4 regions of the Bacillus cereus group sp. MYBK79-1 genome follow, and region 3 is predicted to be linked to each of the others. Evidence: riboswitches for the same ligand, from Rfam matches in the RefSeq annotation. Region 3 holds a riboswitch; each other region holds the start of a gene.

Region 1 (3,170 bases), on a different contig from region 3:
ACATTGTTCCGCGCGTTTTTTGTCTATCTAAAAGCGTGCTGCAATGAATAGAAGATTGGGGTTATGAGTTTTAGAGGAAATAAGGGAGGAATTCAAATGTATTTACACGGCACAAGCCGAATCAATGGGCAAGGACACTTAGAAATTGGAGGGTGCGATACGACGCAGCTAGCAAAACAATACGGAACACCACTTTATGTATACGATGAAGAGTCTATTCGAGGAAAGTGCCGCGCGTTTCATCGTGCTTTTAAAGAAAGTGGTTTCTCTTACCAAGTAGCATATGCAAGCAAGGCGTTCTTGTGCATGGAGATGTGCCGAGTGGCTCGTGAAGAGAATATGTCATTAGATGTCGTGTCTGGAGGAGAATTATATACTGCGCTTCAAGCAGGATTTCCAGCATCGCGCATTCATTTTCACGGCAATAATAAAACAGAAGAAGAGATCGTGATGGCTCTTCAGGCGAATATTGGTTGTTTTGTCGTCGATAATTTCTTAGAGTTAGAAATTTTGCATGATTTAGCAGTGCAACATGGGAAGTTTGTGAACATATTAATTCGTGTAACGCCTGGAGTAGAGGCGCACACACATGAATATATTACAACAGGTCAAGAGGATTCTAAATTTGGATTTGGTGTGTCAAATGGTCAAGCGATGCAAGCAATTGAGCGTGCTTTACAAAAATCAAATTATAACGTGCTAGGAATTCATTCACATATCGGATCACAAATATTTGAAACGGCTGGATTTGTTCGAGCGATTGAAGTTCTTCATCAATTTTTAGAAGAAGTGAGAGAAAGAGCGAACTATGTAGTAAAAGTATTAAACGTGGGCGGAGGATTCGGAATACGCTACACAGAGTCAGATACACCATTAACTCTTGAGACATATGTGCGGGCTGTAACAAGTGCAGTGAGAGAACAATTTACAGTATGTAATTATCCCTTGCCAGAAATATGGGTTGAACCAGGGCGTAGTATTGTAGGTGATGCTGGAACGACACTTTATACAGTTGGATCTGTGAAAGACATTCCTGGTATTCGGAAATATGTATCTGTGGATGGTGGAATGACTGATAATTTAAGACCTGCTTTATATAACGCTCGTTATGAAGCGATGTTAGCCAATCGAGGGAACGATGAGAACGAGGAAGTTGTTTCGATTGCAGGGAAATGTTGTGAGAGTGGAGATATGTTAATTTGGGATATCACTTTACCGAAAGTTGCTACTGCCGATTTATTAGCAATTTCTTGTACAGGAGCATACGGGTACTCGATGGCGAATAATTATAACAGGATTCGTAGACCAGCTGTCGTCTTCGCGAAAGGTGGCACATCACAAATTGTTGTAGAGCGCGAAACATATGAAAATATTATTGGGAACGATCGCATACGTATTAAAGAATTAGTTTAAATGGGAAAAAGGAGTTGTTCAGATGGGCAATTCCTTTTTTGTAAAATAAAATAATTAAAATATATCGGAAAACTAGGATTGAAAAAAATCTGAATTGTGATAAAATACAAATACAAAGCTTATCAAGAGAAGCGGAGGGAACTGGCCCGACGAAGCTCGGCAACCTGCTTATAGAAAGCAAGGTGCTAAATCCAGCAAAATGGAATCCATTTTGAAAGATAAGGTAAAATATATTACCGAACAGTCTTTTCGAAATGGGAAAGATTTTTTTTATGAATAAAAAGGGGGGCTGTTCGCGTGAGCGTACGGGAACATTTTGAGGAAGTATCTGAGAAGATTCAAGCGATGCTTGCTGATATGAAATATGGTTCAATTACAATTGTTGTGCAGGATGGGAAAGTCATTCAATTAGAGAAAAGTGAAAAAGTACGTTTAAAGTAAAAAGCGCTGACTAGAAAAACTAGAGGCGGTTTTAACCTATATCATTAGGTTAAAACCGTCTTTTTGCTTTTACAGGGGGAAAGAACATGTTGACGTATGAAACGTGGGAAGAAAATAATGTTTCATTTCCAGAAGAAGATGAAACGAAAGGCGCGCTATCTGTATTAAGTTGGGCTTATAAAGAATATAAAAGTGAAATTGTATACGCATGTAGCTTCGGAGTGGAAGGGATGGTATTACTGCATCTTATAAACCAAGTAAATCCATCTGCTAAAGTTGTATTTTTAGATACAAATGTTCATTTTCAAGAAACGTATGAATTAATTCAAAAAGTACGGAGGCGATTTCCTTCATTAAATATTATAGAAAAACAGCCGGAACTTACACTTGATGAACAAGCGAAGTTGCATGGTGAGAAATTATGGGAAAGTAATCCGAATCTCTGTTGTAAAATTAGAAAAATTTTACCGTTAGAAAAATCATTAGCAGCGGAAAAAGCGTGGATATCGGGCTTAAGGAGGGAACAATCAGAAACACGTAAGTATACAAAGTTTATAAATCAAGATCATCGTTTTCAATCTATTAAAGTTTGTCCACTCATTCATTGGACGTGGAAAGAGGTATGGCGATATGTATACAAACATAGCTTGCCGTATAACCCGCTGCATGATGTTGGATATCCAAGTATTGGGTGTGAGAAGTGTACATTACCTGTAGGTGAGGGTGGCGATTCGAGAGATGGTAGGTGGGCCGGGAAAGTGAAAACAGAATGTGGTCTTCATTACCAATAAGATGAATTTGAAAATAAAGCTAAGAGAGGAAATAGAAAATGAGTACAAGAAACGAATTAATAAATCGTATAGACGAGACTTACGACGTATCACAAATCGAAAAAGAAATTGAATTAGACAACATTGCATTAAGTGATTTAGAGCTATTAGCGACAGGGGGATATAGCCCACTTACTGGTTTTTTAGGAAAGAAAGATTATGATTCAGTCGTAGAAACGCTTCGTTTAGTTAACGGGAGTGTTTGGAGTATACCGATTACGTTACCAGTAACAGAAGAAGTAGCAGAGAGTCTGAAAGCTGGAGGGGAAGTAAAGCTCGTTAATGGTGGCAATGTATATGGTGTCATTCAAATAGAAGATATTTTTGTGCCTGATAAGGAGAAAGAAGCGTTACTAGTGTATAAAACGACGGATGAGGCTCATCCTGGAGTGAAAAAATTATACGAACGACCGAACGTTTACGTTGGAGGAGCTATTATTCTTACAAAACGTTTTGAAAATAATCCGTTTCCTTCTTATCATTTAG
Region 2 (3,170 bases), on a different contig from region 3:
GTTCTAAATAAGATTCGCCTTTTTGGTAAAGAGGAGCGATAACAGAGTCTTTAAATAATATTTTCTCGGATGCTAGTAATGCTTCCCAGCGAGCTTTTTCATCACCGGCTAAAGTTGTTTTCACTTTTGCTATTGTTTCATCGAACTCCTTATTAGAATAATGATCTAAGTTATAAGGGTTATTCGTTGTAAATAGCTCAAGGAATGTAATTGGATCCGCAAAGTCAGGGCTCCAGCCGTCAATTCCAATTTCGTAGTCACCTTTTAATAAAAGTGAAACTTGTTGTTTACGTGGTTGCGGTTTTATCGTCACTGTTAAGCCATCTAAATTCTTTTCTAGTTGTCCTTTTAAGAATTCACCAGTTTTCTTCTCAAGGTCACCGTCACTTGTTAATAGTTCTAACGTTATTTTTTCAGATCCAAGTTCTTGTTTCGCCTTTTTCCATAATTCTTGTGCAGATTTTGTATCAACCTTTGTTAAATCGCCGTTTGCAGCACGGAAGTCTGTTCCGTCAGGTCCTTTTGCAAAGTTTTTCGGCACGAGACTAGAGGTAGGTGTAGAGCCGTCATTTAATAATGTATTTACAAAGGACTTTCGATCAATTGTTTGATCGATTGCTTGGCGTGCAGAAACGTTTTGAAGTACTTTATTTTGTTGATTCATACGTAGAAACTGTACCCCTACGTTCGGACGTTCTTTAAAGTTGGTATCTTTTTTATATTTATCAACGAAGTCAGATGTTAGTTTTATACGGTCTAATTGTTTTGACTCGAATAAATTTACTTCTGTAGATTTTTCTTTTACGACGTTAAAATTGATTTCTTCCAGTTTGACAGTATCTTTATCCCAATAGGTAGGATTTTTCTTGAATTTAAAGCTTTGTTCGTGCTTCCAATCGCTTAGTGTAAAAGCTCCGTTGTACAAGATTGTATTGTCTTCTAAAGCGTACTTATCACCTTGTGCTTTAAAGAATTCCTCGTTAATTGGTAGAAATGTTGGGAACGCTGTTAAGCTAATAAAGTACGGAACAGGGCGTTCTAATTCTACCTCAAACGTATGGTCATCAATTGCTTTTACACCAAGTTGATCGGATGGAAGTTCTTTGTTGTTAATTTTTGATGCATTTTTAATATCAAAGAATAGAAATGCATATTCAGAGGCTGTTGCTGGATCAACAGCTCTTTGCCAAGCGAAGACAAAGTCTTTCGCTGTAACAGGAGTGCCGTTTGACCATTTTGAATCTCGCAGGTGGAATGTGTATTTCGTCTTATCGCCACTTACTTCATGAGATTTTGCAACACCAGGAACAGGTTTGTTACCTTCACCAAGATTATACAAACCTTCAAATACGTTTCTCATTACTTGACCAGAATCAGTATCTGTAGCACGAGCTGTATCCATTGTTCGTATTTCAGTAGGTGAAGATAAGTTTAAAACCTGCTTACTAGGCGCCTCGTCTTTTGCATTTGCTCCGCTTGCTTCGTTTTTATAACTACCGCAACCAGTTAATAAAATACTTACTCCTACAACTGATGCAATACCGGGTACAAACTTCTTTTTCATTTGATTTTCCTCCTAAATAATTAAGTTTGGATGATGATGAGGGAAATGAAAAATAAAAAATCCCTCTTTTCATATTGAGAAAGAGGGATTTTTACGTACAAGTTATGCACCCGTATATAAACGAAGTCCCTCATTCTATCTTTCAAGCATAAAGCTTGCAGGAAGTGGCACAGTATTCAAAATGAACCTGTTGCCGAGGTTTCAAAGGGCCAGTCCCTCCACCTCTCTTGATACAATGAGTAAACGAATAAATTTTATTAATTTTTGTGTTTCTTTGATAATTCAAAATCTTACACCTTGGATAATGAAGTGTCAACCGAATGGTATATAGTTTAAATTTTCAGTTTTCTTTAATGGAAAAACCACTGCATATGGCAGTGGTTTTTCTATTAGAAGTTAAAGTTATCTGGATCTGGACCAACGCGACGATCTTCATTTAGAGCTTGAATTGCTTTCATGTCATCAGCACTTAATTCAAAATCGAATATATTTGCATTTTCAATAATGCGATGCTCTTTAATAGATTTAGGGATTGTTACAACTTCGTTTTGTAGATCCCACCGTAAAATAATTTGTGCAGTTGATTTATTATATTTTGTTGCAATGTCTTGTAATATTGGGTTGTCTAGCAGTTGGCCTTGCATTAATGGTGACCAAGCTTCAAGCTGGATGTTATGTTCTTTACAGAAAGTGTGTAGCTCTTCTTGTGCTAAACGTGGGTGGTATTCCACTTGGTTGATCATTGGCTTAATTTCAGCAATTTCAAATACGTCTTGTAAGTGGTGAATATGGAAATTACTCACGCCAATTGCACGAACACGGCCGTCTTTATAAAGCTTTTCTAACGCTTTCCATGATTCAGTATATTTCCCTTTTACAGGCCAATGTACTAAATATAAATCTAAATATTCTAGACCTAATTTCTCTAATGTAGTTTCAAATGCTTGAAGTGTCGTTTCATACCCTTGATCGCTATTCCATACTTTTGATGTAATAAATAATTCTTCACGTGAAACACCTGATTCACGGATTGCTTGTCCAACGCCTTCTTCGTTTTGATAAATTGCTGCAGTATCAATGCTGCGGTAGCCATTTTTAATTGCTGCTTTTACAGATTCAACTACTTCTGAACCATCTTCTACTTTAAAAACACCTAAACCGAACCAAGGCATTTTTACACCGTTATGTAATGTTGTATAGTCTTTTAAACTTGTTAAATTCATATTATTTCCCCCTAGCTTTTTTGTTTGTTGCTTCTACTGCTTTTTGAATTCCCTCTGAAAAATTATATTCATATAAAGCTTTGAGACCCTCAGCCGTGGAACCACCTGGTGTTGTTACTTGTTCGCGGAGGTTAGCTGGATCTTGCGTTTGTTCAAGCATAGAAGCAGAGCCAGAAATCATTTGAATGACAAGGTGTTTGGCAGTTGCTTCATCGATTCCATAATTTTTTGTTGCTTCAATTAAGCTTTCAGCAAAGTAATAAAGGAAAGCTGGTGCACTTCCAGTAACGGCAGTAAGCTGATGAACTTCTTCCTCAGTGCAAAGTTGCGAAGTACCAATGCCTCTTAAAAGCAGTTGCAAGGTTTCCTGATGCATCTCGTTT
Region 3 (3,170 bases):
TATTACTATTTGGTAATTAGAACTAGCTAAACCCTATTAAAATCGGGATAAACATGTAAATAGAAACAAAGCAACGAGAAAAGTTGACTTATTAGTCACATTTTTTAGTATTCATTTTAAGGATTTCCTGTATAATACAATTTGAAAGAAAATCTATGGTTTGACAAGAAACACTCCTTTCGGTTTTGCTCACTGAAGGGAGTGTTTTTTTGTAGCTACAAACTCCGCTGTACTCATTACATTTGCATATACGCCATTTAAACTAGCCAAAATTGTGTTATGAATATAAACGGCTGGTATAGTAGCATTCTTAAAAGAAAGATCTTTTGTAGCACAAGCATCATGTATAACAGTACATTGAAAGCCGAAATCGAAAGCAGCCCTTACGGTAGCATCGATACACATATGAGTCATCATCCCGCATATGACGACGTGCTCAATAGCTAAACGTTGTAATTGTTCTAGAAGGTCAGTTTCCCGAAAACTATTTGGATAATGTTTGAGTATAACGGTTTCTTCTCTAAGTGGACGTACGCTTTCATGAATATGTACACCTTCAGTATTGGGTAGGAAAAAAGTAGCGTCATCTTTTATTGCTACATGTTGGATATGAAAAATAGGTTCGTTTTTCGTTCTAAAGAGTTGTAGTAGCTGGCTAGCATAGTCACTTGCCTCTACCGGATTACGCAATTCCATCTTTCCATGCGGAAAATAATCATTTTGAATATCAACGAGTAAAAGAGCTGTTTTCATATATTTATCTTCCTCCGATTTCATATTCAAATAATGGTATTCAATTTATCCGACATTAACGGGCAGTAAAACTCCCACCTCAAAATTCGGCTGGAGCAAAGAAGTTAGGTGGGAGATCAACTGTCCGTAAATGTCCGATTGGTGAAGGCTAATAATCAGTGGGGGATGAACAAAACCCCCACTGATTATAGTTTCACTTTATAGAGAGGATTCTCCTTTTAAAAAATATGAAGGAGGAGAATTTAACATAACTTTAAAAATTATTATTGTATGTGATTTTTTATTTGAAAATTTTAATAGAAAAATAATTAATATTTTTCTAAAAAATGTATTGACTCCTATTATTCTGAGTTCTATAATGAGAATTAATTAAACGACAATTAAATCGATACATTCTTATCCAGAGAGGTGGAGGGACTGGCCCTACGATACCTCAGCAACGGGTTTTTTAATACCGTGCTAACTCCAGCAAGCCTATAAAGGCTTGGAAGATGAGAAGATGTGAACGAGTACATATAAGTGCTCTCCTTCTTATCTTTATGGTTGATAAGAAGGAGAGCACTTTTTATTTTACCTCGAAAGCTCTACTTCAAGTTTTTACAGCATATAGGAGGGAAGAAAATGATTTCTTTTAACAACGTAAGTAAAGTATATGAATCAGGTGGGCAATCTGTTCATGCGGTGGAAGATGTAACATTATCCGTTGAGAAGGGCGAAATTTTTGGCATTATCGGTTTTAGTGGTGCTGGAAAGAGTACATTGTTACGCCTAGTAAATATGTTAGAGAGACCGACGGCGGGAACGATTTCAATAGATGATAAAGATATTACATTACTATCGACGAAAGAATTACGGAAGCTAAGACAAAGAATCGGAATGATTTTTCAAAGTTTTAATTTATTTAATTCAAGAACAGTGTTTGGGAATATTGCTTATCCATTAAAGTTAGCGAAAGTACCAAAGAATGAGATAAAAGAAAGAGTAAATGAACTGCTGAAGTTTGTAGGGTTAGAAGATAAAGCAAACTATTATCCAGAGCAGCTATCAGGCGGACAAAAGCAGCGTGTTGGTATTGCAAGAGCACTTGCAACATCGCCAGATATTCTTATATGTGATGAGGCAACATCAGCTTTAGATCCAGAAACAACGACAGAGATATTAAACTTATTAAAGAAAGTAAATCGAGAATACAATGTAACAATTCTTCTTATTACACATGAAATGCATGTTGTGAAAGAAATTTGTCACCGTGTAGCTGTAATGGAGAAAGGAAAGGTTATTGAAGAAGGAAAACTGTTTGACGTTTTCACACAACCAAAAACAAAGACAACTCAAAACTTTGTACGTTCTATTATTAATGATCATTTACCAGAAAGTGTTCTAGGGAAAATTCAAAATGGTGGACAGATTTATCGCTTAACATTTACTGGTGAAGAGACAGGACAGCCAGTGCTATCATATATCGCGAAAAACTATAACGTCGATGTAAACGTACTGTATGGAAATATTATTGAACTTCAAAATGTGCTATTTGGAAATCTACTTGTAGAACTGCAAGGTGAGCAGAAAGAAATTCAAAAAGCATTACAACACCTACGACTACAAGTGCAGCTGAAGGAGGTAGAAGCTCATGCGAGTTGATTGGAGTATATTTTGGCCCCGCATAGTAGATGCGACGGGGGATACCCTCTTAATGGTAATTGTAACCCTTATATTTGCTACAATTCTTGGTATACCTCTAGGTTTACTATTGTATGTAACGAGGAAAGGGAACTTTTTAGAAAATAAATGGGTATTTTCTATTCTTAATATCATTATTAATACAATTCGTCCGATTCCATTCATCATCTTCTTAGTAGCGTTAAGCCCACTAACAAGAAGCGTTATTGGAACGACGATTGGAACAGCAGCAGCAATTTTCCCAATGACGTTAGTTGCCTCAATCGGTATTGCTAGAATGGTTGAAACAAATCTTGTTTCAGTTCCAAAGGGAGTCATTGAAGCAGCTCAAGCGATGGGTGCTTCACCATTTAGAATTGTTTTTGAAATCCTTGTGCCAGAAGCGTTAGCGCCATTGATTTTAGGAGTTACATTTATGACAGTTGGTCTAATTGAATTTTCTGCAGTTGCTGGGCTTGTCGGTGGTGGCGGTCTTGGTGACTTAGCGATGACATATGGTTATCAACGTTTTGATACATCAGTTATGTTCGTAACGGTCGTTTTACTTATTATTCTCGTACAGGTAGCTCAAAATTTAGGAAACTACTTTGCGAAAGTCTTTTTACGCAGATCATAAAAAGGAAGAGGGGAAAAGAAAATGAAGAAAATTTTAGCATTTGCATTATCAGCGATTGTAGGAGTTTCAGCGTTAAGCGGCTGCTCAGATGCAGGGGCAAAAGAGAAAACAGTTCGTATTG
Region 4 (3,170 bases), on a different contig from region 3:
CTCTATTTAGAAGAAACACGCCAAGATCTTCGTGAAAAGATTTTATCATATAAAGCGACTTCTGCTGATAAGAAGCGTATACAAGAGATTGAAAGTGATCTTCGAAAGCAAAAAGCGAAAATTAAAGAAGTAGAAAAAGAATACATTGAAAATGCGAAAGTAATCGGCGCAACGTTATCGAAATGTGCCATTGATTCACTTATTTATGAGCGTACATTTGATTTAGTTGTAGTAGATGAAGTGAGTATGGCATATGTTCCGCAAATTGCATTAGCGGCTTCACTTGGGAAACGCATCGTCGTATGTGGGGACTTTTTGCAGTTACCTCCAATTGCGATGGCGAACCATGAACTCGTTCGAAAATGGCTCGGGGAAGGTATGTTTTACCATGCCGGAATTGTTGAGTCTGTCAATAAATCAGAAGCACATCCGAACCTCTTTATGCTGCAGGAACAAAGACGTATGCATGCGGATATATCGAAGTTTACAAATTCATTTATTTATAAAAATAGAGTGTATGATCATCCGTCTGTTTCAGAGCGTACAGAACTTGCGCAATTGCAACCGTTCGCAAATGAGGCAAGTGTTTTATTTGATACGAGTTTAATGGGAGCCTTTTCTTTAAAAGACGCTGCTTCTGGATCTCGTTTTAATATTATGTCTGGTTTAGTAGCGATGCAAATGATGTTAATCGGACTGTTAGATGGTGTTCAATCGATCGGTGTTGTTACACCTTACAGGGCACAATCCCGCTTTTTATCAACGTGTATTAGAGAAATGTTGCAGAGAACGAAATATCAAAACATACCAGTTTTAGCGGCGACAGTTCATAAGTTTCAAGGGTCTGAAAGAGATATGATGATATTTGATACAGTCGATAGTTATCCGCAAGAACGACCTGGCGTGTTATTCTTTGACCATAAAAACCATCGCCTCGTCAACGTTGCAGTGACGAGAGCGAGAGGAAAGTTCATTCAATTATCAGATTGCCATTATATGCGTAAAAACCTTTCGAGAAAACAAGCGTTATCACAATTAACAGCTCATATAGAACGTCACGGAGATGTGTATGATCGCACGACATCAAGACAATTGTGGGAACGAAAAATTTCGAAACGTTTACGCTGGTTTATGGAAATGAATCTTGAAGAGCCGAAAGGATTATTGAAAGATATTTTAGCCGCAAAACGAAAAATCATTATTTCACTACCAAGTACAAAGCAAGTGGATAAACGAGTATGGCAAGCGTTAATGCGTACAAATGCGCAAATAACGGTGTATAGTGATGGACCAGTTCCATTGAAAAACGTAAAGTTACAAAGGCAAAATAAAGCATTCCCGTTTATCGTAATCGATGATGAAATCTTTTGGGCAGGCGCACCGCTCACATCACAAATGATATTTGAAGGTAGTACGGAATTTCCGTACGTATGTGCAAGACTGCAAGCACCAGAAACAATTGGTGTACTAAAAGGATTTTTAGATATTCGGTAAATTCGGATAGGAATTCATTGACTTTTACCTGGAATGAACTTAGAATAAAAATAATTTAATATAATTTTATGAAAATTCTTATCACGAGAGGTGGAGGGACTGGCCCTATGATACCTCGGCAGCGGATTCTTTATGAATACTGTGCCAATTCCAGCAAGGTAACTTGAAAGATAAGAAAGAAGCTCATTTTGACTGTATATGCAGAAGCCTCTTTCTATCTTTTAGAAAGAGGCTTTTTTACGTGAAAATAAAAGGAGGAAGAACAATGGGAGCGACTGGAGTAACGTCACAAAGAAAAACAATTGAAGAGAGTATAGAAAGAAATAAGGAAAAGTACATAGAAACAAGTCATAATATTCATGCGAATCCGGAGATCGGTAATCAAGAGTTTTACGCATCAAGAACGTTAAGTTTATTGCTAGGGAGTGCAGGATTTCAATTGCAGCACAATATAGCTGGACATGAAACAGGATTTATTGCGCGGAAAAGTTCAGGAAAGCAAGGGCCAGTTATCGCGTTTTTAGCTGAGTATGACGCTTTACCCGGGCTCGGTCATGCGTGTGGTCACAATTTAATTGGGACAATTAGCGTTGCGGCAGCAATCGCATTATCAGAAACGCTTGAAGAAATTGGAGGAGAAGTTGTCGTGTTTGGAACACCAGCTGAAGAAGGAGGACCAAACGGTAGTGCAAAAGCGAGTTATGTAAAGGCTGGTTTGTTTAAAGATATTGATGCGGCGCTTATGATTCATCCGAGCGGAAAAACAGCGACAACGAGTCCTTCACTAGCAGTCGATCCACTTGATTTTCATTTCTACGGAAAAACCGCTCACGCTGCAGCTTCACCAGAAGAAGGAATTAACGCATTAGATGCAATTATCCAGCTGTACAACAGTATTAACGCACTTCGCCAACAGCTTCCGTCAGATGTAAGAATTCATGGTGTTATTACAGAGGGCGGAAAAGCACCTAACATTATTCCTGACTACGCCGCAGCAAGGTTCTTTATTCGTGCAGCAACGAGACAGAGATGTGGGGAAGTAACAGAAAAAGTAAGAAATATCGCTGAGGGAGCAGCATTAGCAACAGGCACAAAAGTAAAAATCCATCAATTCCAAAATGAAATCGATGAACTACTCGTAACAAAAACATATAACGACGTCGTAGCCGAAGAACTAGAATTACAAGGTGAAGACGTAAACCGTAAAGAAAGAGTTGGAATCGGATCAACGGACGCAGGAAACGTAAGCCAAGTCGTACCGACCATTCACCCGTACATTAAAATCGGCCCAGATGACTTAATTGCGCATACGAATGAATTTAGAGAAGCAGCACGTTCAGAACTTGGAGACAAAGCGTTAATTACATCAGCAAAAGCACTAGCAAATACGGCGTATCGATTAATTACGGAAGAAGGATTGTTAGATAAGGTGAAGGAGGAGTTTAAAGAGGCGCAGAGGAATCAGGGATAGATAAAAAAAGGAGTGAATTTGACGAGGGAAATGAAAAACTTACGTTTTTCATTTCGTAAAACATATGCACAATGCAAAAAGGCGGCCTTTCGTTCAAACTTGAACGGAAAGTCGCCTGTTTCTTATGCTTTTTTACCTTGTTTCTTTCATTTATGAGAAAACTTATGCTTTACATTTCTATACAAAATCAAATAAAATATTCATT

The links. Region 3 has a riboswitch for S-adenosylmethionine ahead of ACTFOB_RS23795 (methionine ABC transporter ATP-binding protein). Riboswitches for the same ligand answer to the same signal wherever they lie in the genome.
Region 1: linked by a shared signal. The riboswitch ahead of ACTFOB_RS14290 (YezD family protein) and the one ahead of ACTFOB_RS23795 (methionine ABC transporter ATP-binding protein) in region 3 are both predicted to bind S-adenosylmethionine.
Region 2: linked by a shared signal. The riboswitch ahead of ACTFOB_RS23170 (peptide ABC transporter substrate-binding protein) and the one ahead of ACTFOB_RS23795 (methionine ABC transporter ATP-binding protein) in region 3 are both predicted to bind S-adenosylmethionine.
Region 4: linked by a shared signal. The riboswitch ahead of ACTFOB_RS22335 (M20 family metallopeptidase) and the one ahead of ACTFOB_RS23795 (methionine ABC transporter ATP-binding protein) in region 3 are both predicted to bind S-adenosylmethionine.

What each region holds. Positions count from the first base shown of each region.
Region 1 is NZ_JBQAEO010000007.1:183,576-186,745, reverse strand. Features, by position in the region: gene lysA (diaminopimelate decarboxylase) at 97-1,413, shown strand; SAM riboswitch class I at 1,530-1,638, shown strand; gene ACTFOB_RS14290 (YezD family protein) at 1,711-1,854, shown strand; gene ACTFOB_RS14285 (phosphoadenylyl-sulfate reductase) at 1,941-2,645, shown strand; gene sat (sulfate adenylyltransferase) at 2,684-3,170, shown strand, end outside.
Region 2 is NZ_JBQAEO010000020.1:38,334-41,503, forward strand. Features, by position in the region: gene ACTFOB_RS23170 (peptide ABC transporter substrate-binding protein) at 1-1,564, opposite strand, end outside; SAM riboswitch class I at 1,697-1,801, opposite strand; gene ACTFOB_RS23175 (aldo/keto reductase) at 1,954-2,787, opposite strand; gene proC (pyrroline-5-carboxylate reductase) at 2,789-3,170, opposite strand, start outside.
Region 3 is NZ_JBQAEO010000022.1:31,346-34,515, reverse strand. Features, by position in the region: gene ACTFOB_RS23800 (cysteine hydrolase family protein) at 190-753, opposite strand; SAM riboswitch class I at 1,147-1,251, shown strand; gene ACTFOB_RS23795 (methionine ABC transporter ATP-binding protein) at 1,375-2,394, shown strand; gene ACTFOB_RS23790 (methionine ABC transporter permease) at 2,384-3,049, shown strand; gene ACTFOB_RS23785 (MetQ/NlpA family ABC transporter substrate-binding protein) at 3,071-3,170, shown strand, end outside.
Region 4 is NZ_JBQAEO010000018.1:66,841-70,010, forward strand. Features, by position in the region: gene ACTFOB_RS22330 (AAA domain-containing protein) at 1-1,494, shown strand, start outside; SAM riboswitch class I at 1,570-1,671, shown strand; gene ACTFOB_RS22335 (M20 family metallopeptidase) at 1,760-2,965, shown strand.